One region of the Adhaeribacter radiodurans genome, then DNA from elsewhere that is predicted to be linked to it. Evidence: riboswitches for the same ligand, from Rfam matches in the RefSeq annotation. Region 1 holds a riboswitch; the other holds the start of a gene.
What was found. Region 1 has a riboswitch for thiamine pyrophosphate ahead of HUW48_RS15970 (TonB-dependent receptor). Riboswitches for the same ligand answer to the same signal wherever they lie in the genome.

Region 1 (15,925 bases):
CGGCTGTGGGTTTCAAATACTCCCGAAATAACAAAGGTAAGGCCGGTTAACTTGGTAGAGGCTTCTGTTTTATTTACTTTTTCTTCCCGGCTAAATTGTAAACCAGCTGCTTTTAAGCGTTCGAGCAGCTGTAAGTTATCTTCCGTTTTAAAATAACTCAAAATAGAAAGTGCAATGCGGTCGCCAATTTCGGGCACGCTAATCAAATCTTCGTAACTAGCCGCCTGCAGAGTCTCAATGCTGGCAAACCGATCGGCAATTTTACGGGCTATCGTACTGCCCACAAACCGGATACCTATGGCAAACAATACCCGATCGTAAGGAACCTCTTTTGATTTTTCGATACCGGTTAAAAGGTTGTTAACAGATTTTTCGCCTAAGCGCTCCAGATGCACCAATTGCTCAAACCGAAGATCGTACAGGTCGGCTACGTTGCGCACTAAACCTTCTTCGTAGAGTTGCTCAATAGTTTCAGGACCCAGGTTCTCGATGTTCATGGCCCGGCGGGTAATAAAATGTTCAATTTTAGCCTTAATCTGCGGAGGGCAGCCAGTATCGTTAGGGCAATAAAAATGGGCTTCGCCTTCGGTACGCACCAATGGGGTACCGCAGGCGGGGCAAGTATCGCGGTATTTTACCGGTTGGCTATCGGGTAAGCGCTGGCTTTTATCTACGCCCGTTATTTTAGGAATAATTTCTCCGCCTTTTTCTACGAACAACACATCCCCTTCGTGAATATCTAAGCGCAAAATTTCGTTGGCATTGTGCAGGGAGGCCCGTTTAACGGTAGTACCGGCCAGTTGCACGGGTTCTAACAAAGCTACGGGCGTAACGGCTCCGGTGCGGCCTACCTGGTACCGGATACTTTGCAGGCGCGAAGAAGCGCTCATGGCCTTGTATTTATACGCAATGGCCCAACGAGGGCTCTTTGCTGTATAGCCTAATTCTTCTTGCTGATGAAAATTATTTACTTTTATTACAATGCCATCGGTGGCAATGGGCAAAGTAAAGCGTTTGGTTTCCCATTCGTTTATATAAGCCAGAACTTCCTCCAGGGTGGCACACTTGCGATACGTATCTGATACCGGAAAACCCCAGCGTTGCAAAGCTTCCAGCGACTCGGAATGCGTATCAAAAGGCAAAGGTTGCGCCAGCAAACTATACATAAAACAACTGAGTTTACGCTTGGCTACCACCGAGGAATCTTGCAGTTTTAAAGTACCCGAAGTAGCATTACGAGGGTTGGCCAGTAATATTTCTCCTGATTCTTCCCGCTCCACGTTTAGTTTCTGGAAAACCGAGAAAGGCATAAAAGCTTCGCCGCGTACTTCAAATTCAGTTGGATAATCACCTGCTTGCAAATGCAGGGGTAGCGCCCGAATGGTGCGGATATTTTGAGTAATATCATCGCCGCGGGTACCATCGCCCCGGGTAACCCCCATAGCTAATTCACCATTCTGATAGGTTAAACTAATGGCAACCCCATCAAATTTTTGTTCGCAAATGTATTCAAAGTCGCCTTCCAATACTTTTCGTACCCGTTTGTCAAATTCCCGCAAGTCTTCTTCGGAGTACGTATTGCTCAACGAGAGCATGGGATATTTGTGAAAAACAGCATTAAAGGTTTTCGTAACGGTGCCACCCACCCGTTGGGTAGGGGAGTTCGGTAAACGATATTGCGGGTATTCTTTCTCTAAGCGAATAAGCTCGTCGAGCAGCATGTCGAAATCGTAATCGCTTATTTCGGAAATGCTGTTTTGGTAATATTGATAATTTAAATAGTGAATGCGTTGCGTAAGTTCCTGAATACGGGCCTGTGCCTGAAGTTCGTCCATAATGCCAGTGCGGTTTAGCTGGTAAAACTACGAATCCTGCGCTTATTTTGGTAGCCGCTCACCCCTAAAATTAAAAAAGCTGCTTGTAGGCAGCTTTAATCATAAGTTTACACAGAAGCTGATTCATCTTACGAATAATAGTAAAAATATGGCCCATGTTGGTGTCTTCACCCTATCCGACCGGCTAAGGAATTAAAAGGCGGATCCTGGTTGTTTTTGGGGCATGGAACAAGCAGCGCACAGGAGCAGCAGTGTGTCCGAAGAGGAAGTTTTAGCTCGATTAAGCCTTCTCTTTGACCAACCAGCCTTGAAGCAACTAGCCCGGCAGAGTCGTTTTATTGAGCCGAGCAGCTCGCGGCTGAGTGACTGGATGTTTTTGCCGTTGCTCCTGTTAATGGAATCCACCGGCAAGGAGTTTAGCTTAAGCCAGATGTGGGAACAACTGTTTGACAGGCATGGCGTAGTGAAGAGTAAACAATCGCTGAACCAATGACTCGATTTTAAGGCCTTCCTTAACTTCGATTCTTTATCTTTTTATCTGCACCAAGTACTCGATAATATCAATACTAAATATTTGATTATTTTTGACTGACTACTTAGGTAAATTTTGAAGATGCTAAACAGCTTCGAAGCTAAAATAAAAAGGCCCTTACCTGATAGTAAAAAAATAATAATAAAAACGTACAACCCAGCACATAAAACTTAAAACCTAAAATGGCGGATAAAAACAAAAAAGGACGGCAAGGAGTAGTTTTCTCCACCGATCCCGAATTCAAATACGAATATGAGCAAGAGGAGCAGGTAACTACCTTGCCGCCACAGCAACAAAATTTAAAAGTACAACTCGATAAAAAAGCCCGGGCTGGTAAACAGGTAACCTTAGTAACAGGTTTTGTTGGCTCCGAAGAAGATTTAAAAGAATTAGGTAAATTATTAAAAAATAAGTGCGGCGTAGGCGGTACCATTAAAGACCAGGAAATTGTTATTCAAGGCGATTTCCGCGATAAAGTTTTGCAAATTCTTACCCAGGCAAATTACAAAGCGAAAAAGGTTGGCAATTAACCAGCTGGCAAAATTTATATCCTTGGCTTTAAGAACGACTTATACTTTATTTTAGAAAATTAAAATTTACCCATTTATCCTTTTTGTTGCAAAACTTTTTCTAAATCGTCGGGAGTATCAATACCAAAGGTTTCCTGGTAGGTTACAGCAACTGAAATTTTAAAACCATTCTCCAGCCAGCGCAATTGCTCCAGTGATTCTGCTTTTTCCAAAGGTGAGGGAGGAAGCTGCGTAATTTGCTCTAGAATGTCGGAGCGGTAGCCGTAAATGCCAAGGTGTTTATAATATAAATGTTTTACGGCCCAGGTGCTTTCTTCCGCGCCGCGCAAATACGGAATGGGGTGGCGACTAAAGTAAATCGCTTCCTGATGTTGGTTAATAACCACCTTGGGCGAGTTCGGGTTAAATAATTCAATAGTGGTTTCAATTGGTTTAACCAGCGTAGCCAATTGGGTACCTGGGTTTTCGAAACAGGAAATAAGTAAATTAATTTGTTCCGGCTGAATAAAAGGTTCGTCGCCCTGGATATTAACTACAAAATCGTGGGGTACATTGTAGCGGGTATAGGCCTCAAAACAACGGTCGGTGCCACTTTGGTGATGGCTTGCTGTTAAAATAGCTTCCCCGCCAAATCGCTGTACTTCCGCCAAAATCCGTTCATCGTCGGTAGCTACCAAAACTTTAGATAACCTTGCCTGGCTGGCTTGTTCGTACACCCTTTGAATCATGGTTTTGCCCTGGATAGACACTAAAGGTTTTCCCGGAAACCGGGTAGAAGCATAACGGGCCGGAATAATACCGATTATTTCCATTTATGAATTATCGTAAAATTTTAACGAAGTAAATCTAAAAAATACCTCCGCAATTTAAGTTAAGTTTGGGCAAAAGAAGCGGTTCTTCTGTCCAAAAAGTAAATTTAGTAATTCTTTCTTCAGTTATCCGTTAGGTGTCTTAACCAGATTATCTCAAAATTTAAAGCCTCGCTTTCCAATAGATTTTTTACCTTTGCAACACCAGGTAGTTGGTTGTTCTGGTCCGTTATTCTTTTGAAAGTTACTATTCCGCAAAAACAGTTTTCGCTTACGTTTGAAGCGCCAATCTGGCAAATAAAGCCAGATTATGAACAAAATTTGCTGGTATTAGAGCTACGAAACAGTGATCGGTTGCAAGTGGAATTTGCAGTTCTGGATTTAAGTACGGGTCAGATAGTAGGCCCTTTCCGGTTGCCCGAAAACTGGTGGATTGGTTTGGAAGAAGCTTCGGGAGGAGTATTGTACCTGCATGGTTTTGGAAATCGGGCAATTGGTACTCACCAGGGAATCACGGCCATAACGGCTGATTCGTTTCAGGTTAAGTGGCAACACGAGCAAGTGGTTTTTTACGGATTTGCTAATAATTCCCGGATTTTGGCCCGGCCGGTTAAAACAGAACAGGATCGTTTACTGGCTGTAGATGCTCAAACCGGTGCCATTCTGGAAAAAGATATTACACCAAAAGAAGCACAGGCCGCAATAGCTAGGTTTAATCGCTTACGGACCGTTGGTAGTAACTTTCCGGTTCATCATCCGGCTACTAGCGAGCATTTTGCTTTGCTGAGTCAGTTTATTCTTTCCCGTTCTGGGCGGCAGGCTCATGGCGCTATTGATTATTTGGAAACCGAAAAATTTCTAATTTTAGGTTATTACGAGTTAATAGCTGAGAGTAAGTGGCAAAATATTTTAGGCGTTTACTCCGCCGTCGATGGCTTGATGCTGTTGGAAGAAGTATTAGTATCTATTGGTTCCGGTTTGAGTCAGGATGCATTTTTTATAGTTAATAATACGCTGCTGTTTATTAAAGAAAAAAATACACTGGTAGGGTATTCCGTTTAATGATTATGGTTATGATGAAGGTTTTAGTAGCGGCTTTATTTTCGCTGGGAGCAGTTTCTGTTTGTAATGCCGGTCAGGCAACCCCGTTGGATACAGTAAAAGTGGAGGCTCCTAACGGCAATCAGGTAATCCGGCATCAGGTACAAGCGAAAGAAACAATTTTTTCTGTTTCACGGAAATACGGCGTTGCTGTTTCCAAAATTAAGCAAGCTAATCCGGGTTTAACCACGCTGCTGGTGGGACAGGTAATATTTGTTCCAATGCCTGTGGTAAAAGGTAATCCGGCTAAAACAGTAAATCAAATTAAAACACCGGTTAAAACAGAGCCAAAAGGTAAATCGGTTAGTACTAAGCCTGCCGGACCAGCTCTGTTTGACGGACAAGGAAATCAGGTACATAAGGTAGATAGCAAACAAACCTTATTCTCTATTGCCCGCCAATATGGGATAAGCGTTGCCGACTTAAAAAAATGGAATAATCTGCCGGACGATAACGTACACGATAATCAAACTTTAATTGTAAAACCCCAGGCAGTTGCCACAAAAGCAGTAGCTAATTCTGCGGTAATGCCAGTAAGTCCGGTTAAACCCGAAGAAGCTACTTTAACGCAAGCGCCGGTAGTTGTTTCTCGTCCGGAAACAGTACCAACCGATAACCCCGCTGTTCGCCACGACGACAACATTGACGCAGATGCTCCCAAGGTAACTATATCGCGGATAACGGAAAGTGGCCTGGCCGAATTAATCAGCGAAGGTAGACCGGGTAATAAGTACCTGGCTTTGCATAAAACTGCGCCTGTAGGCTCTTTTATTACAGTTCGTAACCTGATGAATAACCAGGCGGTTTCGGTGCGGGTAATAGGTAAACTACCCGATATTGGTTCGAATGATAAAGTAATCGTTAAAGTTTCGAAACGAGCTTACCAACGCCTCGGAGCTTTAGACAACCGCTTTATGGTAGAAGTGCAGTACGAAGTAGCCGATAAAATCCTGTCTTCTAATCAGTAAGCTTTTTGTTATTTCCGGATTTTAGGAATAAGATTTATTTTTCTTGTTCATAGAATATTTTTTTTATATAATTTAAATTTTCTGTTAATATTTTCTAATCATCAGCAGAAATCTTTTTCTTCTATCTGAAATCTTCTCTATTACCTAGCTGACTTAAATAGTAATAATTAGCAGAATCCTTAACCCAAATGTGGATAAATCTTTCTGGAAAATATAGGCTGGCAATAAAAGTAAATTTTTTTATCCGGGGCGAAAGGTTAAATTTGAAATAAGAAAGAAACTTCAGCCCGTTAGAATATTAGTATGATTAAAGGTTTTTTGGCCGCAGTTTTTACTTGCGGTTTCATTCAGGTTGCCCAAGCCGCTACTCCGGCATTAGTAGATTCGGTAGGTACAGTTGTTAAAAATGGTAAAAGCTTCACCGTTCATAAAGTAGCCCCTAAAGAAACAATTTATGCTTTAGCGCGTCGCTACGGTGTTTCGGTTACCCAAGTACAACAAGCTAATCCGGGAGTAACCTCTTTAGTAGTAGGGCAAACGGTTTTTGTTCCCAGTCGCGGTATAGCTTCTTCTGCCCAAAGTACTTCGCCGGTAATTAGTCAACAAAAAGAAGCTTCTGCTTCGGTGCCTACTAGTCCTGGAATAACCAGCCCAACAACAGGAAACGAAAGTAGTAATGGAAATAAAGTGCACCAGGTAGGAGCCCGCCAGACTTTGTATTCCATTGCCCGGCAATATAATGTAAGCACCTCTGATATTAAAAAATGGAATAATTTAGCTTCCGACGATCTGCAGGAAGGCCAAAGTTTAGTGGTGGCGCCTCCGGTTACTAGCTCCGGAACAAGTACTTCCAGTCCGGTGACCATTGCAGATGAGGAAAAAGCAGAAGAAAAGGTTGTAAGTACTACGCCAACAGCCAGCACAAAGCCTGTTACCCGCCGGGAAGAAATTAAATCGGCTACTGCTTCGGTGGCAACCCGGGATAATTCGGATGTAAAAGAAGAACGTACCGAAACCCGCTACACCGAAAACTTAAGCCGGATTTCGGAAAGCGGGATGGCAGAAATAATGGACAAAGCAGAAGGCAATAAATATTTAGCCTTGCATAAAACCGCTCCGGTGGGTACTATTTTGCAAGTGAAAAATACCTTAAATAACCAAAGTGTGTACGTACGGGTAAGTGGTAAATTACCTGAAAACAGTACCAACGATAGAGTTATTATTCGAGTATCAAAGCGAGCCTACCAGAAACTTGCCGCCTCCGACAGCCGCTTTCAGGTAGAAGTTAATTACATGCCTTAATAGTATTTACTTTTTAATTTTAGTTAACTCTGCCTAAGCTTCCATTCCGGAGATTTAGGCAGAGTTATTTTTTAGTTTTTTATTAAAAATAAACCATGTTGCCTTTCCAGGAGCTCTATTCGTTGCTCGAACATAATTATGAGAAATTTAACCGGTCAAATTTTATTGCCGATGACCCAATTTCTATTCCACGTAAGTTTACCTGCAAGCAGGATATTGAAATAAGTGGTTTGTTTGCGGCCATGCTGGCCTGGGGGCAGCGGAAAACTATTATAGCGAAATGTAACGAGCTCATGCAACGCTTCGACCAAGTGCCTTATGATTTTATTTTAAATCACCAGGACTCGGACCTGAAAGCTTTACTGGGCTTTAAACACCGGACTTTTAACGATACCGATTTACTTTATTTGGTTTACTTTTTAAACCAGTTTTATCAGCAGCACGATTCTTTAGAGTTAGCTTTTGTAGGTTCAGATTCCATTAAAATTTATAATCAGAAGGATAGGCTGGAATACTTTCATAATCTGATGTTTTCTATACCCGAAGCACCTAACCGCACCAAAAAGCATATTTCTACTCCTGCCCGTAAATCAGCTTGTAAACGAATTAATATGTATTTGCGCTGGATGGTACGCCAGGATAACAATGGAGTAGATTTTGGGATTTGGAAACACATGCGACCCGCCGATTTAATTTGCCCCTGCGATGTACACGTGGATCGGGTAGCCCGCCGTTTAGGTTTAATTACCCGTCCTCAAACCGATTGGCAAACTGCCGTTGAACTTACCGCCAAACTTCAGGAATTGGACCCGCTTGATCCGGTAAAGTATGATTTTGCTTTGTTTGGCTTGGGTGTAGAAGAACGATATAGTTAAATATTCTTAATTTGATACTTTAGGTAAAGGTTCTTCAAGCCTTAATATGATTTATTGTTTTAAATCTAGAAATAAAAAGAAAATGCCGTCTATGCGTATACCAGCATTTTCTTTTAAGAAATGATTTCAGATTATTACTACATGCGGTAAGACAGTTCAGTAGTACCGCCTGAGGTGCTCATTTTTACCGGAATACCACCGCCATTTACGGTTCCTTTTACCCTTCGCGTATCAGAAGTGCCATTAAAATTAGTTAAAGCAGTTTTTACCCGGTTGCCTTCTAAATCTAAATCTAAACCTTTACCGCCGGGTACAGTAGCGTGAACGGAACCACCACTGGTTTCCAAAGTTAAATATTTGCCTAAGCGTTGTACTTCCGCGTGAATGCTACCGCCGCTGGTGTGGGCATCAATATCGCCGGCTACTTTATCCAGGTGAATGCTACCACCGCTGGTATGTACTTTCAGTCTACCACTGGCATCGTCTACGTTAATAGAGCCACCGCTGGTTTTAGCATCCAGGTCGCCTTGGTAATTAGCCAGGTTAATACTACCGCCAGATGTATTAGCATCCATGTTGCCTTTTATGTTCTTAAAGGCCAGACTTCCGCCGCTGGTTTCTACTTGTTGTTCTCCGGTTACCGATTCTAAACTAATGCTGCCGCCGCTGGTGCGCAGGTTACAAGCCATTTGCTGGGGTATCTCTATTTCAAAACCAATGTTCAGACCATTTTCATTATTCCAGCCTCTTTCTTTGCGCTCGGCAATGGCGTAAATAGTATTACCTTCCTGCCGAACGTCGATGGTGTATTTGGCTAAAGCTTCGGGCGAGGGCGCTTCCATACGTCGCTTCCAATTAGATGGGGTTACAAATACCATTACTTTTACCTGGTTGCCCGAACCGCCCGTAACTTTAATGCTTCCACCTGAAGTTTTAGCCTGTAATTTACCGGCTCCGTTTAAAGTAAATTCTTTTACCTGGAACGGTTTTTTATCGTCGGCCATGCTTTTAAAGGCCGTAAATAAACCAACAATCGCGAAAGTCAGAATCAAGAAAATTCCTGTAATTTTTTTCATAGCAGTTAAGTTTAATAGATTGATTAAATAGTAGATGTTGCTTAGATGCAGAAGGTTGCCTGATTACACAAGCTTCCTGGTTTATTAGTTGGGTATTAATAAAAGTTAATCAAATCAGTATGGTATCCAATACTAATCAGGAATAAAGAATAGGTAAAATAAATCATATAAACTTAAAACCAGCCGAAGCTACATTGTTCAGTAACAGAAATTTACTAAAAAAATGGATGTAATTATGGATAGTAGGGATCTTAAATTCAAAAACTTTATTCGGATTTATCAAGAGAAGAGCGGCCAACTTAGTAATGATTTTAATTAACAGAATTTAAGATTCCAGTTTGTAAAACTAAGTCCATAACGTAATAATAGATTTTTGTGAATAATGAAGATTAATTTTTCGGTTATCTCTGGGCTTTTAACATTTCAGCTTTGTAAGGCGTAATACTTTCATCTTTTGCTTTGTAAATAAAAATTAGCATGTTTAAGCTAGTAACTTATAAATCTCGAATCATTGCCTCAAAAAACAATTACGATTGGCATTACCGGACCAGAATCAACGGGGAAATCTACCTTAGCCGAGCAACTTGCAAATTATTACGGAGCCATTTGGGTGCCAGAATACGCCCGCGAATACTTAGCTAATTTGCACCGACCTTACACGCAGGCGGATGTAGAAAATATTGCAAAGGAGCAGCTAGCCCGGATGAATAAAGCTCTGGAACAAGCACCCAAGCTTATTTTTTTTGATACTGAACTGATAGTGCTAAAAATTTGGCTGGAAAATGTGTATAGTACCAGTCCGGTTTGGCTACAAGAAGCTATTAAGCAACAAAATATAGATTTGTACTTGCTGATGGACATAGATTTGCCTTGGGAACCAGATCCACAACGCGAACACCCGCATTTGCGGCAGTTTTTTTTTGATTGGTACCAACGCGAATTACTAAATCATAAATTTAACTTTGTAACAATTTCCGGTTCTTACCACGATCGGTTTGAAGTTGCTCGCCAGCAGATAGATAAACTTGTATTGTAAAGCTAAGTTGCTTGTTGTTTTTAAAGCAACTTAATTTAGTAATTAAATAAGCTACCCAGGCGGGAATTTAAATTTATGGCTTAGAACGTAAAGCTTATAATCTGAAACTTACCTACTCTCATGCATACTCTTCAAAACAATACTTACCAAATTAGCGTGCAGGAGCACGGCGCAGAACTGTGTAGTTTTAAAAATACCCAAACAAACCTAGAGTACATCTGGCAGGCAGATCCGGCGATTTGGGCGCGGCATGCTCCGGTTTTGTTTCCTATGGTGGGTAAGCTCAAAAATAACCAGTACACTTACCAGGGTAAGTCTTATACTTTACCACAACATGGTTTTGCCCGCGACCAATCTTTTACATTAGAAAGTAAAACCGAAAATTCATTAACATTTCGACTGAACCAGTCCGAAGTTACCTTGGCGAACTATCCCTTCGATTTTGGGCTTTTTATAAGCTATCGTTTAGCAGAAAATGCCTTAACCATAAGTTACCGGGTGGAAAACCCCAGAAAAGATAGTTTGTATTTTTCTCTGGGAGCGCATCCAGGTTTTAATTGTCCCTTATTACCTGATGAAAAATTTTCGGATTACTATCTGAAATTCGAGCAACCGGAAACTTTAGAAAGGTATTTATTGAATAATGGTTTGCAGAACGGCCAAACGGAACCAGTGCCTCTCGAAAATGACAATCAATTGCCGCTTACTTATAAATTATTTACGGAGAAAGATGCGATAGTTTTAAAGAACCTGCGTTCCGAAAAAATTAGTCTGCGAAGCAAAAATCATGATCACGGTTTGGATTTTACTTTTAAAGGTTACCCGTATTTAGGCATTTGGACGAAAGGCCAGGATGCCCCGTTTATTTGCCTCGAACCCTGGCACGGCATTGCCGATAGCATAAACAGTTCCGGCGAGCTTACCGAGAAAGAAGGTATAATAACCTTACCGCCAAATGAAGTGTTTACCTGTGAGTATATTATAGCTGTGAAGTAATAAGCTTCAGGAAAATGAACCTGGAATAATTTCGAATATAAGCGCAATGCTTAAACAATGGTATTGAGAGCCGGATGAGAAGTTTAAAAATGCTTTCGAATAAGTATTTTTACAATTTTAATTTTGTTAAACTTCTATAAAATGGAAATCTAAATAATCAAGAATTTCAAAATTGATTAATTTAAAAAATAAAAAAGGCTTTTGCTCTGATTAGTAAGTATCAGGGCAAAAGCCTTTTTTGCAGACCGGTTAAACTACTTCTTAGGAATATATTAGTACACCATCTTCGCGCACAAAAATGCGGGGAGCAGGTTTATTATAATCCGGTTCAAAATCATTTACAGGAAGAGAAATTCCCGGGGGTAAGTCTAGATCCGGTAAATCTAGTCCAATTGGCTCGCCACCATCATCATCGCTGCCTTCAGAAGAAGGTCTATTGTATTTCCGGCGGGGCATTACAATAAAATACGCCAGTATAGTAAGCACCGCAAAGGTATAAAGTAGTGAAATTAACATAGCATTTAGTCACTATTAAAGGTTAAGCTGCATTTAATAAGGCCATTATGATTGTAACGTAATACCTAATAAGAGGTTTTTTTATTCAGGCCTGATTCTGCAACATTTTTTGTGCTCAAAATCAGGATAACAATATAATAAATAAAAAGTAAATAAGATATAATATTTGTAATAAAAAAAATTGCGGTTAATTTTGACGCAGTTTAGGGGTGCCTTAATAAATCGGGCTGAGATCATACCCATTGAACCTGATCCGGGTAATGCCGGCGAAGGGAAACACGGTTATTCTTTTGTTGCTTATTTTTTATCGGGCATTCCTGCTTGGTTTTTAATTAATCTATTTCAGCAGGATGAAACACGTACTTTTACTTTGGGTCTTTTTGGTAGGGCCTTTTTATTCTTTTGCTCAATATACAGTGAGTGGTCGGGTAGTGGATGCGCTTTCTCAGAAGCCTTTAATAGGGGCCACCGTTCAAATAAACCGAACCGGCACTACTACCAATGAACAAGGTTTTTACCAGTTATCTGCTATTCCAGCGGGTAAACAAACTTTAGCCGTATCCTATTTGGGTTATGAAACGGGTACTATTACGTTAAAAGTACAGCAAGATATTACGCAAAATGTAACGTTAAACCCCACCAGTTTACGAGCGAACGAAGTGGTAATTACCGCTACTCGGGCTAACGACAAAACAGGTACAACTTTTACCAACGTAGATAAAAAACAAATCTCTGAACGTAACTTCGGTCAGGATTTAACTTATTTGTTAGAACAAACCCCATCAGTAGTAGTTAATTCCGACGCGGGAGCAGGGGTAGGTTATACAGGTATTCGTATTCGTGGTTCGGATATTACCCGCATTAACGTAACCGTAAATGGTATTCCGGTCAACGACGCCGAATCGCACGGAGCCTTTTTCGTGAACATGCCCGATTTAGCTTCTTCGGTGCAGGACATACAAGTACAGCGGGGAGTAGGAACTTCTACTAACGGGGCGGGGGCTTTTGGGGCAAGTTTAAACATGCGCACCATTGGCTTAACCCCCGAACCCTACGCCGAAGTTACTAATACATTTGGTTCGTTTAACACCTGGCGACATTCGGTTTCCTTTGGGACCGGGTTAATGCATAATAAATTTACTATTGATGGACGTCTATCTAAAATTTCTTCGGATGGCTACATCGATCGGGCTTTCTCTAAACTGAAATCGTATTATTTTGCGGCGGGTTACACGGGTAAAACCGGTATGCTGAAGTTTGTTACTTTTTCGGGGCAGGAGCAAACCTACCAGGCCTGGAACGGGGTGCCCGAAGATTCACTTAAAACAAATCGTACTTATAATTCTTTAACCTACAACAACGAGACGGATAATTATCAGCAAGATCATTACCAATTGCATTATTCTAAAACTTTTGGGTCTTTATTTGATTTTGGAGGCGCCTTCCATTTAACCCGGGGCAAAGGCTATTACGAACAATATAAAAATGATCAAAGTTTGGCCAATTATAACTTGCCACCCGTTATACTCGGCGATACTACCATTTCCCGGACTGATTTAATCCGCCGCAAATGGCTCGATAATTATTTTTACGGAGCTACTTACGCGCTTAACTACCATGCTGCCCAAGGATTATTTAAGGCAACTTTAGGTGGCTCCTGGAACCGCTACGATGGCGATCATTACGGCGAAGTAATTTGGGCACGTTTTGCTTCTAACAGTGAAATCCGGCAGCGTTATTACCAGGGCGAAGCTCTAAAAACCGATTTTACGGTTTACGGCAAAGTAAATTACCAGGCAACCGATCAATTAAGTTTGTTCGGGGATGTCCAATCCCGAATTATTCATTACGAATTAGCCGGTACCGACGACAACCAGCGGGATGTAACTCAGCAAGCAAATTTCACTTTTTTAAATCCTAAAGCCGGTATAACTTACGCTTTTACGCCCAATCAAACAGTGTATGCTTCTTACGCCGTAGGTAATCGCGAGCCAGTCCGGAGCGATTTTGTGGACCGCAAAGGGAGTGAGCAACCTAAAGCCGAAACCATGTATAACCTGGAAGCAGGTTACCGCTTACGGGAAAACCAAACCTACGCCAATGGCAGGCAAGTGCGCTACAGTTTAGATGCGAATTATTATTACATGGATTATTATAACCAATTAGTATTAACCGGTCAGTTAAACGACGTGGGATCGCCGTTGCGTACCAATATTAAACGGAGTTACCGTACAGGTGTAGAGTTAGCCGGTTTAGTTAACTGGAACGATAAGGTTGAGTTTAGCAGTACGGTTACGCTTAGCCGGAATAAAATTAAAAATTACCTCGAAACAGTTTATGTATACGATGCCGATTATAACGTAGAAAATACTGTAGAAAATACTTATGCTGAGACCGATATTTCTTTCTCGCCTAATTTTATTTCGGCGCATAAATTAGAAATTCAGCCTGTTAAAGGTTTACGAGCAGCCCTACTGTACAAAACTGTAAGCAAACAGTATTTAGATAATACATCCAATGATTTACGCCAAATAAAAGGTTACCAGGTAGCCGATGTGCGCTTGCGTTATACCATTCAACCTAAGTTTATGAAAGAACTGGTATTAGGTTTACTCATTAACAATATTTTAAATAAAAAGTATGAGGCAAATGGGTATACGTTCAGTGAGCAATACTCCGGCGACCCTACCCGCTACGATTACAACTATTATTATCCGCAGGCTACCCGTAATTTTTTATTGTCGGTAGGGGTTAAATTTTAGATCGCGGATTTACGCGGATTCTTTTTATGAATTAAAGTTATTAAGATTCTCTGCCAGGAACAGAATGGACTACATTGTATATAAGTAGGCAATTTTTGAGAAATTCAATAAAAAAGCTTCTTCGGAGGCTTTTTTATTTTTAGCAAGGTTAAGATAGCAACTTAGTGGGAAGACCGGTAATTATTTATAATAGAATGGATGGAGATTCTGCCAAGAAGTGGTAACTTATCAGGCACACAACAATTCTGAGAAAGCTAGGTTATAATACCATAGGTTAAAGAAGTATCTTCCTAAAAAGTATATAATTGCTTACTAATTGAGTATAACTTTATTAAAATAGAACATTAGCTATCTTTCAAGAATATCCACATAGGTCGAATTTTTAATCTATTTAATTTTACATTTTAAAATCTGCGTAATCCTATTAATCCGCTTAAATCCGCGATCCTTAATTATGACCGATTATTTTCAAATTTCTGACCTGCTAACCGAAGAGCATAAGCTGATTCAGCAAACCATGCGTGATTTTGTGCGGCGGGAGATTTCACCATACATAGAAAAGTGGGCACAGGATGCGTATTTCCCAATAAAAATTGTCCGAAAATTTGGCGAAGTAGGTGCTTTTGGTCCTACCATTCCAACGGAATACGGTGGCGGTGGGCTAGATTATATTTCATATGGCCTTATAATGCAAGAAATTGAACGTGGCGATTCAGGAATGCGGTCTACTGCCTCGGTGCAAGGGTCATTGGTTATGTTTCCTATTTATCAATATGGTTCGGAAGAGCAGCGGCGTAAGTATTTACCAAAATTGGCGAGTGGCGAATGGTTGGGTTGTTTCGGTTTAACGGAACCCGATTATGGTTCCAATCCGGGGGGTATGCTCACTTCTCTCAAAGAAAAGGACGACTATTTTGTTTTGAACGGCTCTAAACTGTGGATTTCTAACTCTCCCGCTTGCCAGGTAGCCGTAGTCTGGGCCAAAAACGAAGAAGGCCGGATTAAAGGGGTTATTGTAGAACGGGGAATGCAAGGCTTTTCTACGCCCGAAATTCATAATAAATGGAGCTTACGCGCGAGTACAACCGGCGAACTGGTTTTTGAAAACGTAAAAATTCCAAAGGAAAATATTCTGCCTAACATTGAAGGTTTAAAAGGACCTTTAAGCTGTCTTGATTCCGCCCGATACGGCATTTCCTGGGGAGCTATTGGAGCCGCTATTGACTGTTATGAATCGGCCTTAAATTATGCCAAGCAGCGGATTCAGTTCGATAAACCCATTGCTTCGTTCCAGCTAGTGCAGAAGAAACTGGCCGAAATGCTCACCGAAATTACTAAAGCCCAACTAATGGCCTGGCGACTAGGCACTTTAAAAAACGAAGGTAAAGCAACTACCCAGCAAATATCCATGGCCAAGCGCAACAGCGTAGAGATGGCTTTACAGGTGGCCCGTGAAGCCCGACAAATTCACGGTGGAATGGGGATTACCGGCGAATACCCGATTATGCGCCACATGATGAACCTGGAATCGGTAATTACTTACGAAGGCACCCACGACATTCATTTGCTTATTACGGGTGCCGATAT
Region 2 (15,925 bases), 2.6 Mb from region 1:
GTTTCTCATAAATAAACAGATTTAGTAAATTAATTTATAGGAAAAGTAAACTTAACAGAATTTAAAAATCAGGAACTTTGATTTTTCAACGGAGCCGGAATAAAAGAGTTATTGAACATTTTCTAATTGTACTATAGAAAATAGCAGTTGGATTAGTTTTTTTATAATATTTTAACCGAAATCCTTCTAATAAGTTACGTAATCGGGCAGTTATTTATGCAGAAAACCGGCCGTTAAAACCTCCTGAAATAGTAAATATTCTAAATGCTTCTTTCCCCGAAAGTTTTACTGCTGATGTTCCAATTAATAAGCCTGTAAGAGAAAGCTAAATGCTTGTAATAGTTCTTTGGATCTAAATATTTAAAGGAGAAAGGTGCCTATTTAAATCAATAGTTTAAAATAGAGATTGTTTCTTACATTTCTTCTCACTTAAGCTTGCCTATTTTTTTCTGATTGCTTGTAATGTATTGCAGGTTTAGTCGTCTTTGTTAGTGGAAGTTTTATAATTCTCTGCTATTCTACTAACTAACCTTTCATCAACATGAAAAAATCAGGAATACTCGCCTTTGTTTGCTTTACTATTATGGCCACGAGCGTTGTAACGGCGCACCGGAGTTTAGAATCCAAAAACAGCTTCACTACACCTAAGCCGCTAGAATCAACTGCTAAAGTCAACGCCATAGCTCCACTCACTTACAAAACCAAGCTGAGTAACCGTAAAGACAACCAGGTGCAGATACAGGTGTACCGGAGTTCGGTGGAGGTAGTAGGGCATAATTCTGACGAAGTAATTATAGAAGCTAAAGACTATGAAGTACCGGAACGGGCCGCAGGTTTACATTCACTTTTCAGCGAGGTAGAAGATAATACCAACCTGGGACTGGCAGTAGTAAAAGAAAATAACACACTTAAAATTATGCAAGCTTCCCGGCGGGGCAGCGAGTACACGATTAAAGTGCCAAAAAATGTGGCGGTAATATACCACGAAACTAGTCCGCACGGCGGTAAATTTGAACTCTCCGACACGGCCGGGGAAATAGATTTAGAACTACAGCATGCCAGCGCTACCCTTACCAACATTACCGGCCCGGTACAGGCAAACGCCATTCATGGCCACCTGGATATTAAATTTTCTGAATTGAACCAGGCCAAAGGCAGTTCTATTAAATCTGTACACGGCCCGATTGATATAACCCTGCCCAGCACTACCAAAGCCGATTGGGAACTGGCAGCCAACCACGGCGAAATTTACACCGACTTCGACATTAGCCGCCCCACCGATAGTAAAAATGGTTTAGCTAAAATTGCCGGCAGTAATACTATAAAAGGTAAAACCAACAATGGCGGAGTAGAAATGAATATTTCGGCCGTGCACAGCGATATTTTTATCCGCAAGCAAAAATGAAAAAATAGTAAATTTCAGGTAGTACGGGGTACGTTTACAAAACCAAACTTGTCTAAAATCCAGGTTCAGAACAAGAAAGCTACTGGCAGAGACCGCCATCCGGTAAGGAACTAACCGATAAAAAAGATAAACAGGAGAGAAGACCAATAAATGACCTTATGGAGACTGCCTGGCAATTGCTCTTAACTAGTTAGCTCCTTTCCGGAGGACGGCGAGAAGAGATAAAAAGCAACTTGTTTCAGGCCATCTTGTTTACGAAACGCTACTTTCCAGTATTTACTTTTTGTTTAAACGCATTTGATTTCTCTTTCCATTTAATTCTAATATCTAATTAAAATATGAAAGAAAATATTACCCTGGCCTTGCTTGGCTGTCTTTTTACTTTGCAGGCACTGGCTCAGCCTAAAATAATAGAAAAAACCATGTCGGTGCCTACCGATAAAAAAGTAAATTTAAGATTCGACATTGGAAATAACATTAAAATTACGGCCTGGGACCGCGAAGATGCTTCCATTAAAATGACGTACCAAATTAACGGGGGCCGCCTGAACAACGCGCTGCAACCAACCTTTAACGCCGAAAACGGTATTGCCCGCATTGATGTAAAATTTGACCGGGAATTATTAAAAACCGGTCGCGCCGAAGACTGCCCGGATAACCAACGCAACAATTACTATTATCAGGATGGCGTACAGGCATTTACTTGTCAGCAGATTGACTACGAAGTTTTCGTGCCCCGCGACGCCGCTGTAACAGTAGAAAGTGTGCATTGCAGCATAGAACTCCGGGGTTTAACCGGTCCCGTGCGCGCAAAGTCTATTCATGGGTTTGTGGATTTGAGTTGGCCGCAAAAAAAAGGCGCTGATGTTACCTTAAAAACCGTTCACGGCGATGTGTTTTCGAACTTGGCTATTAAATTCCCCGGCAAAAAAGACGAACGTCGTTTAATGGGCTCCATCAATGGCGGAGGAACTTCCATAGACCTGGAAACTATTCACAATAATGTTTACTTCCGCCAGCAACAATAATGCGCTATACTCCTGAAAGTAAATCTGTTGTGTACTTAGAACTTCTCAAAACAACAGTAAACCCTGGTTTATTTGTTTTAAAATTTACTAAACTCCAATTTGTGCCTTAAGAGCTTCTTTTTACGTTAAAACTTAACGCCGGTATTGGCCCAAGTGCTTTTACCTGAATATGTTCCATTCTTTTGATGTTAACGTTCAGGAGAATTATCTTATCTTCCGTTTCTTTTTGAGAAAGGCCTTTCCTATAAGAATTTGGTTTACAAGTTAGTGGCCGCCTCTTGTTTTTCCAGACCAAGTACCCCCATTTTTATTTTAGCCTCCATAAAGTCTTCTGCTTCGATAGGCTTATTAAAATACCGTCTTAGCAGGGCAAGTTGCCCCACGTGGGTCAGCATATCGGCTAAAGGGCCTTGGATGAGTTGCAAAGCTTTATCTAACTCTACTTTATTCTTAGTTAAAGCATTATCTGTTGCTTGCAGTAAGTTAAAAAAGCGCCCGGTTTCTTGTTCTTCTGGTAAAGCTACGGGTCTTATTACTTCCTTTTCCTCTATTTCTGCCAAACAAAAACTGAGTACCGATGCCATATGATAGAGTATCTCAACGGGCTTGCGCGCGCCGCTACCCGAATTGAACCGCAGAAAATCTGTTTCCACGTTTATTATACATTTTGTTAACCGGTAGGCAATCGTGGCGAGTAAATGCCTCAGTATAGTGTTGGTTTCATTGGTCTGGTCAGATACCATAAGAATGCAGTTTTAAGGCCCGGGGTAGTAATTTAGTAAATAACAGCATCCAGGCAGAACCTATTTCTAAAGAAGATTAAATAATTTAATAAAACGCACGTGCCTGGGGTTTCTTTATTCCTGTAATAAAAGGTAAGAAAAAACTTAATTAGCTCTGCTGAGAGTACGCCTAGGGCTATTATTAGCTGGTATCTGGTTAGTCCAGAAGGTATAACTTCACCAAATCTATCACGAACCAGAGCATTCGTAAAGGTTGCTGTACTTAACTTTTAGATTAGGCTGTTAGTTTTTTCAGCATACAAACGCTGTTTTCTACTCCTACATACTGACCGTAATTCGGGATTAAAGAATAACCGGATTTCTGATACAAACGGATGGCTTCGGGCTGCTTTTTACCAGTTTCCAGGATGCATTCGGCAAAAGCTAATTCTTTTGCCCATTGTTCTAACTCCCGCAAAATTTCACCGGCAATTCCCTGCCCGCGGTATTCCGGCAGCACAAACATTCTTTTTACTTCGGTGGTTTGATCGGTGTATGGTTTTATAGCACCGCAGCCCACCGCCAGGTTATTTTTATAAGCTACTACGGTGTGTTTAATCGCGTTAATTTTATTATACTGCGCATAAAAAGCATGTTCTTCCCCATCTCTAATAGCTAAATCCTTATCCAGCAGAACTACTAATTTTTGAAAATCCGGGTTATCAGAATCGGTGCGAAGAAGAGTAGTATTAGTCATAGTTTTTAGGTAAATGTAATTTAATAATTAGCCCAGGCATTTACAACCAATGTTCATTCCACAGCAAACAACGGGTAAAAGCACTCTGTAAAGATATAATTTTGTTCGACTGGAAGTACTTTTAATCTTACCGGATCGCAGAAAAGAAACGCTACTCCTTACTACTTTCCAGAAGTTTAAAATCGTGGCTATTTTGGTATAATAATTCGGGATTCCATTTTTCTACCAGAGGCGCTTCTAACTGCTTCTCGCGGTACTCATCCGGCGACATAATGGGTATGCCGCAAATAATAGGATAATATCTCTGGCATTGTGTACAGGTTAAAACCCCTTCCATGATATTATTCGACGTATCGCGGGTAATTATTTGTAAATCGAGCTCGGCTTTGTCGAAAGGGCAACAAAGTTTTTGAATGGTTTCCAGTTTCATATTAGCTTATTTTAGTTAATTCGTGAAGGTATTTTTGAGTGGTAAGCCCAATATTATCGGAAGCCATAATACCCGATACAACCGCAATTCCATTTAGTGGAAGTTCCGCCAATTGCGATAGATTATGAAGGTTTATGCCGCCTGCCGCAAAAAAAGGCAAGTGGGTAATGGCGCGCGCTTTTTGAATATTTTCGAAATGAACAATTTCGCAGGAACCAGCCGTTGCTGATGGGAAAAGCGAACAAAAAGACAGGTAATTAAATTGGTTATCGTGCGCCCATTGTACTACCGCTAAATTGTTGGAGCAAGTAATGCCCTTGTAAAACTCTCTCTTAACTGTGTTTTTTATTTCTGCTAAGTTATCAGGTACAGAATCAAAATGAACGCCATCCAGTAGAGTAGTAAGAAGCAAATGCCAGTTATTATTTACTAAAACCGGTACCTGGTAGCTGTGGCATAACGTGCAAATTTTGTTTATAACCGTAACAGAAGCATTCTCGGTATTATACAACTGAACAATGCTCACGCCATTCTGCAGGGCTTCCTCTAATTTCTCCCGCAGAACCAATTCTTCCAAGCCAGCATCGGCAATTAAGTACAGGCCACCGGAAATATTTCTAATTCTTTCCATTACTGCCAGTTGTTTTTGAGGGCCTTAAAGAATGCTTCCCAATACGGATCGTGGTGCTGGTAAATAAGCGGTTGCTTTTCGCCGGTTTCTTCGGTTATATACAACCCTTGGCTACTATCTACCATTTCGCCGATTACGGTACATGGGATATTTTTTTGCGCCAAGCTGGCGATTACTTCCGTTTCGTGTCCTTTTTTTACGCTTAGCAACATGGCTCCGGCCCCAATGCAATAGCGGGGATCTAAAGAAAAAAGCTGGCAAACTTCCTGCTGAACGGAATTGATTGGGAGCTTACTATTATAAACCACTACTCCGTTTTGCGAAGCAACCGCCATTTCGTAAATCGCTCCTAAAACTCCCCCTTCGGTAACATCGTGCATGGCTGAAACAATTGGCTCATTATCGTTATTCTGATTAAACTGAGCGGCAATAAGGGCATCGGGCAAAGAAGAAGTCCGGTAAAATAAACTGCAAGCCTGCTGGTAAATCTCCTGGCCTAATTTGGATATTACTGTTTCCGGAAAGCTCATAGCCAGAATAGCCGTAGAAGAAATGGCGCATTGTTTGGTTACCAGAATTGAATCCCCGACCCGTGCTTTTTTGGAAACCAGTATTTTATTTTTTTCGGCTACGGTAACCATAGTACCGCCACCCGCTACCGTAGAGTTTTGCCCTTCTATGCTGCCGGTATGCCCGCCCGTTATGGCTACGTTTATATCAGAACAAAATTGATGTATGTAATTCCAATAAATCCGGAAATCAGCGGTGGATAACGAGGGTGGCAGATTTAACACAAATTGCCCGTATTGGGGAGCAAAACCGGTAGTAGCCATGTCGTTAGCCATTAAGTGTACCGAAAGCCAGGCCGACTCTTCTAACCCTAATGAAGGAATAAGCGATAACGGATCGCTGGTAAGGGCCATAGCATAATTGTTGGGTAAATCTATTACCGATACATCCACGCCAAAGCCAGGCCCGGTAAGTACTTCTTTTCTGGGGAAACCAAGTTTGCCGGCAAAAATTTCGTCAAAACCAGTTTGGGTTATTTTACCAAGTGCGGCCATGCTATACTCTATCTTTAAATTTTATGTATAATCCAAAAAAATCGCCGTAAGGCAGGTGCCATTGCTGCACCGGGAACCATTTCGGTAAACCCGTACACGTCCATTTAATAGAATAATCCCGGTCGGGCAAAGCCTGCTGAATAATTTCTATTAGTTTGGCGGGAGTATAAAAAGTAGCGGTAACGTAAAATGGATTTTTACCAAAAGCCTCCTGAATGCGCCGCCGGAAAAATTTAGGGGTATTGCGGTTCATCATACCCATAGCAATACCGTATTTACCTACCCGGGCCGCCTCCCGAATTACTTTTACCGGGTCTTTGTAGTATTCAAAAGTGGTAATGAATGCCAGTGCATCGAAGGTATGGTCTTTAAAGGGCATAAAATGCGAATCGGCCATTACTAAATCGCCTTTAAACAAATGCATAGCCTGCCCCAGCATAAACGGCGAAATATCACCACCGGTAGCTTCAATGCCTATTTGGTGCCACCAGCGGGTAAACCGGGTGGTACCGCAGCCAAACTCCAGCAAGGTTTTCACTCTTGGGTCGCCGGATACTAATTGCTCCATTACTTTTTTCTGCCAGATTTCTGCGCGCTTATATCTTCCTTCGTACCAAAGTTCATAAGTATCGGTGTGGTCGCGGTTAAAAAACCACTCCTGGCGATTTTGCCAGTTTCGTAAATCAGGTTTCGTGAGTTGATTCGTCATAAGAGATAAAATAAAAAAACCACAACCCCATAAATAACATGGAGTTGTGGTTACATAGAAATATTCCTGCGGTTGTCGGCATTTCTTACGCTGGTATTATCCAGTTCAAGTTTACGGGTATAATCTCAGCCTCTGGTAAGAAGCACCCCGATGCATTTTATGACTGCAAAGATGGTATTTTTTTATCTACATCAAATTTAAACGGATAATATTTATGCCGCCGGTTTTTTAAATCTCCTTCTAAAAATAGAGTTTAAACGGGCAAATGTCTTATATTTAATAATTTAGATGATTTTAATTAATGCTGAAATGGTATTCCGATAAATCAGGTTAAATAAAGATTGTTTAATAGATTATAAAAAAAGATATACTTAAGGGTTAAAAGTGAACGGCTATGTAATTTCTGGCATAGCAGCCGTTCTTTATCACTACCCGATTATCGTATTTAGGCGGCTCTAGCTAACACCTTTTCATACGCTTTTCTGGGGCTTGCTCTAAAATACACTTCGCCGCAATACGTATAGCCCGATTTTTCAAAAGTTTTCATCATGGCAACGTTATCAAAATTAGTGTCTGCTTTAATGCTGTAAATATTGTTATCAAGGGCAAGCTCTTCTATAAACTCTAAAATCTTTTTGGCCAAACCTTTTCCCGCGTACTTATCTGCAATAGCTACCCGGTGAACAACTACAAAATCCGCATTCGTTAACCACTTTCCTTCAATGGCAGCATAGGCAGGCTCATCGTTCATTATTACGGCACTGTAACCAACAATTTTTTCTTCTGCCGTTAAAACAAATCCTATTCCTTTTTCAATATCTGCCAGAATAACCTCCGGATTGGGGTAGCCGTCTTGCCATTGATTACTGCCGTCCGCTTTTCTGCGTAGTATTGCTTGTTGTAAAATCTCCCATATCGCCGGGATTTCAGAAGTGGTAGCTTTTCTAAAAGAATAATTCATTATTGATATTTATAATCTTGCGGTTCTTTCGGGTAATTATTACTAAGGGGTCGCTTTAATGCAAAGCAGAGGTTTTGCATACTATTGTGTTGTGCTAGGTAATTTTTTAATTATTATACCTGATTGATATAGAACTGAACCCATCTCCGTCTATCACCATTATAGCTAAAGTTAGGCTTTAAGGCTTGCTCCTTCTACTTTACAGATTTACTAAATATAGTTAGAATCCTGATTATCTAATCACGTTCATTTTAACATAACAGATTTCGACTTATACTCGTCATTAAAATTCTTCTTCAATTAAATCCTTGTTCACGAAAGCGCCGGTTGCAGTACCACTGGCAACGGCCAAAGAAACGGCACGACCAAAAGTAGAATTATCGCCGCAAGCATATACCCCAGCCACCGTTGTTCTCTGGAAACCATCTACCTTTAAAAATCCTTGCTCCGTTATTTCGCAGCCTAAATCCTCGGGGATAGTACAATGTTGCACGAACACAGGGCGGGCATAAATAGCATTCACTAAAATTTCTGTTTGGTCTTTTAAAATCACATTTCTAATTTTTCCCTGGTCGTGCTGGAATTCTTTAATTTCGGTTTGAATAATAGAGATGTTGTGCTCTTCCAGCTTGGTGGTTTGCTCGGCGGTTAAAGTAGATTCTCCGTTGGTGAAAAGTATTATTTCTTTGGTCCAGTTCGAAATTAATTTAGCTAACTCAAAGCCCATATCGCCGTTGCCCAGTAAACCGGTTTTTACATTTCTCACTTCGTAGCCGTGGCAATAGGGGCAGTGCAAAATAGAAATTCCCCAACATTCGGCAAATCCGGGCAGGTTAGGCATTATATCTTTTAACCCGGTGGCAAACACTAATTTTTTAGCGGTAAAAGTATCTCCGTTTTGGCTGGTAAGGTTAAATCCCTGTTCTGTTTTACCGGCACTTACGGCTAGCCCTTTGTAAAAAGTAACGGTATTATAAAACGCAACTTGCTCTTTGGCTAAAGCTGAAATATGAGCGGGCGTTTCGCCATCGTGGGTAATAAAGTTATGCGAATGCGGGGTTTGTTGGTTGCAAGGCTGACCGCTATCTATAATTAACACCTTGCGTAAAGCCCGGCCCAAACTCATGGCTGCCGAAAGCCCGGCGTAGCTGCCACCCACAATAATCACATCGAAGTTTTTAGAATTTTCCATAAAATTAATTTTTTAGGTTCTGATTTCCGGAAAAAGTAAAGGGCTTAAGCATTTGGGTAAGTACTCCACTATATTTTCCGGAGAATTACCTGGTTTTTGGTTTGGCAAACCTAAGATTTATTTTTATTATTGCAACTGTGTTGCAATAATAATTTATGAAAAGAAGAAGCACGCCCTCTAAACAGGCTATTTTAGATATTCTGCATTCTGACCAACGGGCATTTAACCAGGAAGATATTGAGCAGCAAGTAAAGGGTTCGATGGATCGGGTTACAGTTTACCGCATTCTGAACAGGTTTTGTGAAGACGGGTATGTGCACAAAATAGTATCCGACGATGGAAAGCAGTATTTCGCGCTTTGCCATAACTGCGAAGAAAAGCACCACCGCCATAATCATTTTCATTTCCGGTGCCTGAAATGCCAGAAAGTAGAGTGCCTGAAAGAAGAAGTAGAAGTAAAAATACCCACCGGCTACCAACTCCAAAATGTAAATTGCCTGCTAACCGGGTATTGCCTAGGTTGCGTGTAGTAAGCAGGAAAAGTAGAGTTGAGGGGTTTGCACTTAAGCTGGGAGTGAAGTTAGAAACAATAATGAAACTATATTCTTCAGCTTTAGAATTAATTTAATATTTGTATGCTAACACCTACGTATACCTATGAGTATCATAAAAACAAAATAAAGTTTCTTAGAAAACGAAGATTTGATTTACCTGAGTAGCCTCTAACGAAATGTGAAGGAGGCATTGTGAATATTCAATGTTATTACAAGTGCCTTAGTTTATTTGATATAGATTATTATTAAAATCCTCTAACAAAAACACTTTATCAAAAACACTTTCAAACAAAAAGTTTAAGTTATCGGGAATTTCATAGGAACTTTCTCCTGTACTTCCGACTACAATTAATAGCCATAATTTATCACATCCAGCTTTTTTATAATCAATAACTTTTTCCTCCTTTTTCATAATGGCCTCTAAAAGGTTTTGCTCACTAAGATTTTGTTGCCACCAAGCTCCTAAGTTTGGACACAAGCTAATTTGTGAATGTGGCATTTTAAAAATCCTATCGATTAACGGATTCTCTACTAATTGATTGGTTAAGACAAATTCAGTAATTACATCCTTTAAAATTGTTCTAATTTCTGGTTTGTGCTTTGGTTGAAAATCTAAATATTTATTCAAATAACAATTTGCTAAAAAGTTTGGAAGTTGTTTCTCACTTCGTAGGTCTTCTTCAACCATCGAAAATATATTGTCATAAAACCCTTCCTTCTCTTTATGGCTTTGGCTTAATAGAACTTCGTGTTCTAAACCAATCAAGATGTCATCTTGAGCTAAGATAAAATCCGGCCGCTCATACAATTTTTGAATTTTTAGATTTTTAAAAAACATCAAAAACTTTCCTGTATGGCAAACTTCTAATATCTTTTTCTTATTGGTGTTTCGATTATTTTGCAATAAGTTGAGACTAGGATTGATTAACTCATTTAATCTTTCGTGGTAATTTTCGTGGTTTATCTGATTGACGATTTTCATGGCATTTCTGGTAACTTGAATATAGATGGAGTAACTCCGGTCATTGGTATTATGCCAGAAGCCACAGCAAAGCCAAAATAATACTCTTTATCTTTACTAAGCCTGGCAAATCTTATATTCCCTAAAATATAGCAAAGTTTCATTTAACCTGGTCGCAAGCTTACTTTTGGTATTTAGTAACAATTAGGCTATCATACTGAGCACGCCTTTTAACCGGGTAAATGGCTGTTCTAAAAGCGAACAAAAAATTGTATCGAAACCGGACGTTTTACACTCCAAAAGCTATATAACACATTGATAATAAGTAGGATAAAATAATGGCATCTTTCTTATTCTATTGTTACTAAATCTTAAATTTTACTAAATAGTAAGGCTCTAAAATCTTTTGTTCATCCTGGTTTAGATAATATGCTCACGAACTACCTGAAAATAGCGTTACGTAATCTGTTCCGGCACAAAGTGTTTTCTTTTATTAATATTTCGGGGTTGGCTTTGGGCATGACCTGCAGTATTTTAATTATGCTTTGGGTGCAGGACGAACGTAGTTTTAATCAATTTCATACCAAGATTGATCGGCTGTACCGGGTGATGGAAGTACAGCATTACGGCGGCAATTCCGATTTTACCTTCGATGCTACTCCCGGACCTTTAGGAGAGAATTTACCTAAAGATTTTCCTGAGATAGCGCAAGCCGTAACCCTTCATCCAGGTTTTAACCTGCTATTTACCAACGCAGATCAAGCTCTGAAACAACCCGGCACATACGCCAGCCCGGATTTTTTCCGAATATTTTCTTTCGATTTTATTCAGGGCAATCCGCAAACGGCCCTTACACATCCCCGCTCAGTAGCTATTTCGGAAACCATGGCCCAGAAGTATTTCCGGACGACGAACGTGGTGGGTAAAACCATTAAAGTAAATAGTAAAGATACCTACCAGATTACCGGCGTATTTAAAAAAGTGCCTAAAAACTCATCGTTGCAGTTCGATTGGGTAATGCCCTTTAGCGATTACGCCAAAGAAAATGATTGGGTAAAAGACTGGGGCAACAACGGCCCTAAAACCTACGTGCTGCTGCAGCCGGGAGCTTCGCTGGCTAGCCTTAACCAAAAAATGGAGCATTACATCCCTACCAAGCAAAAGGATAGCAATATTGATTTGTTTTTGCAACCGGTAAAAGACATGTACCTGCACGGCAGTTTCAAATCGAGCAAGGTACCCGTGGGCGGGCGCATCGAGTACGTGCGCTTGTTTTCGGTAGTAGCTATTTTTATCGTAATTATAGCCTGCATTAATTTCATGAATTTAGCTACGGCGCGATCCGCGCGGCGAGCCAAAGAAGTAGGCGTACGTAAGGTAATCGGGGCGGGTAAACGCGAGCTCATCGGGCAGTTTATCGGTGAGTCCATGCTGGTTACGTTACTGGCTACGGTTTTTGCGTTGGTACTGGTGCAGCTTTTAATGCCGGTTTTTAACCAGCTCACCGGTAAAGTTATCTCTATTCCGTACGGCAGTCCACTGTTTCTGCTGGCAGTAACGGGAATTGCGATTATTACGGGTTTATTAGCAGGTTCTTACCCGGCTTTGTTTTTATCATCGTTCGAGCCAGTAAAAGTTTTAAAAGGCACGCTGCGTTTTAGTAATAGTTCCATCTGGTTCCGCAAAGGTTTGGTGGTATTTCAATTTATTTTGTCGTCGGTGCTTATTGTAAGTGCATTGGTCGTATACAGCCAGGTGCAGTACATTCGGCATAAAAACCTGGGTCTGAACCGCGAAAATGTGGCCTACCTGTACCTGGAAGGTGGCTTGAAAGAACATGCCGCCAGCTTAAAAGCCGATCTGCTGCGTTCATCCGATATTAAAGGAGCAACTCTTTCAAATCAAAATCCGCTTACCGTTGGCTTCTCTACCGGCGGGGTAGAATGGCCCGGCAAAACACCCAAAGCCGACGTGCTGTTTAGCGTGGTAGCTACCGAATATGATTATTTGCGCACTATGGATATTCAGTTAAAGGCTGGCCGCGATTTCTCGCGGGAGTTTGGTACCGATACCTCTAATTTTATTGTAAACGAAGAAGCCGTTCGGCTGATGAATTTGAAAGAACCGGTTGGCCAAAAAATTAAAGTAATGGGAGTAGAAGGCCATATTATTGGCGTAACAAAAGATTTTCATTCTTCTTCCTTGCACAATGCCATGCAGCCCCTCATTATGCTTCTGCAGCCAAAATATGCCGATTATCTGTTTGTACGACTGGCTGCCGGTAAAACCAGCACCGGTTTAACCCAACTCGAAAAACTCGCCAAGCAATATAATCCGGGTTACCCTTTTGAATACCACTTTCTCGACGAGGATTTTGAGCAGATGTACCGGAGCGAAGCCGTAATTGGCCAACTGGCTTACTATTTCGCGTTCTTAGCTATTTTTATTTCTTGCTTAGGTTTGTTTGGGTTAGCTTTATTTACCGCCGAGCAACGCACCAAAGAAATCGGCATTCGGAAAGTACTAGGGGCTTCAGTTTTAAATATTACCGGTATGCTGTCCAAAGATTTTCTAAAACTGGTGTTACTGGCCAATCTAATTGCCTGGCCACTAGCGGCCTACTTTATGAATGGCTGGTTGCAGAATTTCCAATACCGTACCGATTTGGCTTGGTGGATATTTGCATTAGCCGGTGGGGCTACCCTACTCATTGCCTTACTTACTGTGAGTTACCACGCCATCCGGACGGCCATTACCAATCCGGTTGCCTCGTTGCGCAGCGAGTAAAACTGAGTTTGGTCTGAACCAGGATCTGTTGGATTAAAGGATTAGCTTGATTGAAAAAAGACGTGATCGGTTAGAGAGATTAAAATTTATCCAAATAAATTATAAATCACCTCCCTGATAATCCAGCAATCCGGTAAATCAAAGTGCAGACAAATAAAATTTTTAGAACCCGTGGACGATGGAACCATGGACAATCGACTAAAGTTATGCTGACCATCTATCTCAAAACTACCTGGCGGATATTATGGCGCCACAAAGCTTTCTCGCTGATTAATATTCTGGGTTTAGCGCTGGGCATAACGGCTTTTGTGCTGATTCTGGAGTACGTTAGTTTTGAACGCAGCTTTAATCGTTTTCATCAAAACTTAGCCACGCTGTACCAGGTACAAACCCAAACGCCCGAAGGCGAGGTGTGGGTAGACATGGCACCCGCCGTAGCACCTTTGCTGAAGCAGCAATTTCCGGAAGTGCAGGCTTACTGCCGCCTCGCAGAAGGATTCGGCAGCGGGGTTGTTTCTACGGCACTGGGTAAAACCAACCAAGGCCCGCAGCTCTTCCGCGAAACCAAATTGGCTTACGCCGATGCTAGTTTTTTTAAATTATTTACTTTCCCGGTGATGCAGGGCCAGGCAACCACCGCGCTGCAAGCCCCCAATACCGTGGCTCTATCGCAAACACAGGCTCAGAAGTACTTTGGTAACCAGCCGGCGCTGGGTCAGGTTATCGCGCTAAATAACCAGTTTGGTAAAACCTTGTACAAGGTAACGGCGGTGTACGCCGATATGCCCCTGAACTCGGACTTACGTTTCGATGCTATCTTTTCGTTGATTACGTTGGCGAACCCGGCCAATTTAAACGGCAACGGTTGGGCGCGCCTGGATGGTTTTGATGGTTCGTTTTTAACTACTTTTCTGCAATTAAGCCCCGGCGCTGATCACCGGGCTTTAGCTGCCAAAATTGATGCGCTGGCCCGGCAACGCGACCCTCAGGATCAGAATCATTTTTTGGTGCAGCCGGCTGGCAATTTGCATTTAGCAGCCTCGCTAAGCGCTCCGGGCCGGGCAAATGGCAGCCTGGGGTTTGTGTATTTACTGGAAGGCATTGCGGGTTTAATTTTAGTGATTGCCTGGTTTAATTACGTTAATCTTTCTACGGCCGGCGCTTTAAAACGCGCGAAAGAAGTTGGTATCCGGAAAGTAATCGGGGCGCGGACGGGGCAATTAATCGGACAATTTCTGAGCGAGTCGTTGTTCTTAAATTTGGCCGGTTTTGTTCTGGCGCTGGGCTTGGTAACCTTGCTGCAAAGCACTTTTAACGAGCTAGTAAAAAAAGAACTAAATTTAGATGTGCTGCAAACCGAAAATTTCTGGCTACTGGGTTTAGGCCTGCTATTAACCGGCGCTTTGGGTTCGGGGTTGTACGTGGCATTTACGTTGGTAACTTTTCAGCCGGTGCAAACTTTAAAAGGCACGCCGCGCACGGGTCGTGGTTTTTGGCTCCGCAAAACCCTGGTAGTAGGGCAATTTAGCGCCTCGGTGTTGTTAATTATTGCCACGCTCGTGTTAAACAAGCAATTGCAGTACATGCAAGGCCAGGATTTAGGTTTTAAAATGGACCAGCGCATTGTTACTCAAGGGCCGCAGGTGGGCGATGATGCCGCTGTTGCTTCGGGATCGGCTTTGTTAAAACAGCAATTAAGCCAACTGCCTTACGTCAAAAACTTTAGCCAGAGCAGCATGGTACCGGGTGGTTTTTACAGCTTCACGGCCACGGGCATTGCTAAACCCGGCGCTCCCGCCCTAGATAGTAAGAAAAATTATAAAATGGGCATTATCGACGATCAGTATTTAAAAACCTACAGCATTGCCGTAGCGGCGGGCCGCAACTTTACCCACCAGGAAGCTACGCTGGCCTGGGAAAAAAGTGCCAAAGTAATGCTCAACGAAACGGCAGCCCGGGAGCTGGGCTTTGCCTCGGCCGCGGCTGCCGTCGGAAAAACAATTTCCTGGGGGCAACTGTATCAGGTAGTAGGCGTGGTGCGCAATTACCACCACCAGGGCTTAAAACAAGCCATCGACCCGATTATCTTTTTGCCGAGCCTTTACAAAGGTCCTATTACCGTGCAACTCTCCCCCGACCGCATGACCCGTAAAATAGCTGAACTGGAACAGCTGTACTTAGCCAGCTACCCGGGCAACCCGTTTGAGTATTACTTTTTAAATGACCGCTACAACGAGCAGTACCAGCAAGAACAACAATACAGTAAAGTATTTACCGTAGCTTCGGCGCTGGCAATTTTTATTGCTTGTTTGGGCCTATTTGGTTTGGTGGCCTTTACCACCGAGCAACGCACCAAAGAAATTGGTATTCGCAAAGTACTGGGTGCTTCAGTGGCGAACATTCTGGGTTTAATCTCGCGTGATTTTTTAAAATTAGTGGTGCTGGCCAACTTGCTGGCCTGGCCCGTAGCTTGGTGGGGCATGCACCGCTGGCTCCAGGATTTTGAATACCGGATTACTTTAACCTGGCCGATTTTTGCGGCAGCTGCCCTGTTGGCCATTCTTATTGCGTTGCTCACCATCAGCGTGCAAGCCATTAAAGCCAGCTTAGCCAATCCGGTCCATTCGCTGCGCAATGAGTAGTCGGCACCTTGATTCGTAGGATTACGGGATTACCTGGAATATTATTAAAATTTATCATCCCATTTATTTTTAGATCAAGACA

Region 2: another riboswitch for thiamine pyrophosphate. It lies ahead of HUW48_RS25735 (class I SAM-dependent methyltransferase); the one in region 1 lies ahead of HUW48_RS15970 (TonB-dependent receptor).

Annotation. Positions count from the first base shown of each region.
Region 1 is NZ_CP055153.1:3,950,636-3,966,560, reverse strand. Features, by position in the region: gene ligA (NAD-dependent DNA ligase LigA) at 1-1,835, opposite strand, end outside; gene HUW48_RS16025 (hypothetical protein) at 2,059-2,328, shown strand; gene HUW48_RS16020 (translation initiation factor) at 2,550-2,897, shown strand; gene kdsB (3-deoxy-manno-octulosonate cytidylyltransferase) at 2,972-3,709, opposite strand; gene HUW48_RS16010 (DUF4905 domain-containing protein) at 3,944-4,768, shown strand; gene HUW48_RS16005 (septal ring lytic transglycosylase RlpA family protein) at 4,780-5,775, shown strand; gene HUW48_RS16000 (septal ring lytic transglycosylase RlpA family protein) at 6,079-7,077, shown strand; gene HUW48_RS15995 (TIGR02757 family protein) at 7,173-7,952, shown strand; gene HUW48_RS15990 (DUF4097 family beta strand repeat-containing protein) at 8,090-9,028, opposite strand; gene HUW48_RS15985 (AAA family ATPase) at 9,540-10,064, shown strand; gene HUW48_RS15980 (aldose 1-epimerase family protein) at 10,185-11,060, shown strand; gene HUW48_RS15975 (hypothetical protein) at 11,322-11,576, opposite strand; TPP riboswitch at 11,772-11,869, shown strand; gene HUW48_RS15970 (TonB-dependent receptor) at 11,927-14,338, shown strand; gene HUW48_RS15965 (acyl-CoA dehydrogenase family protein) at 14,793-15,925, shown strand, end outside.
Region 2 is NZ_CP055153.1:6,514,137-6,530,061, reverse strand. Features, by position in the region: gene HUW48_RS25775 (SusC/RagA family TonB-linked outer membrane protein) at 1-9, opposite strand, end outside; gene HUW48_RS25770 (DUF4097 family beta strand repeat-containing protein) at 542-1,405, shown strand; gene HUW48_RS25765 (DUF4097 family beta strand repeat-containing protein) at 1,744-2,433, shown strand; gene HUW48_RS25760 (hypothetical protein) at 2,691-3,176, opposite strand; gene HUW48_RS25755 (GNAT family N-acetyltransferase) at 3,451-3,912, opposite strand; gene HUW48_RS25750 (Trm112 family protein) at 4,064-4,342, opposite strand; gene HUW48_RS25745 (thiamine phosphate synthase) at 4,344-4,973, opposite strand; gene HUW48_RS25740 (AIR synthase family protein) at 4,973-6,037, opposite strand; gene HUW48_RS25735 (class I SAM-dependent methyltransferase) at 6,039-6,746, opposite strand; TPP riboswitch at 6,812-6,906, opposite strand; gene HUW48_RS25730 (GNAT family N-acetyltransferase) at 7,192-7,707, opposite strand; gene HUW48_RS25725 (NAD(P)/FAD-dependent oxidoreductase) at 7,991-8,899, opposite strand; gene HUW48_RS25720 (Fur family transcriptional regulator) at 9,055-9,429, shown strand; gene HUW48_RS25715 (hypothetical protein) at 9,674-10,435, opposite strand; gene HUW48_RS25710 (ABC transporter permease) at 10,844-13,201, shown strand; gene HUW48_RS25705 (ABC transporter permease) at 13,408-15,843, shown strand.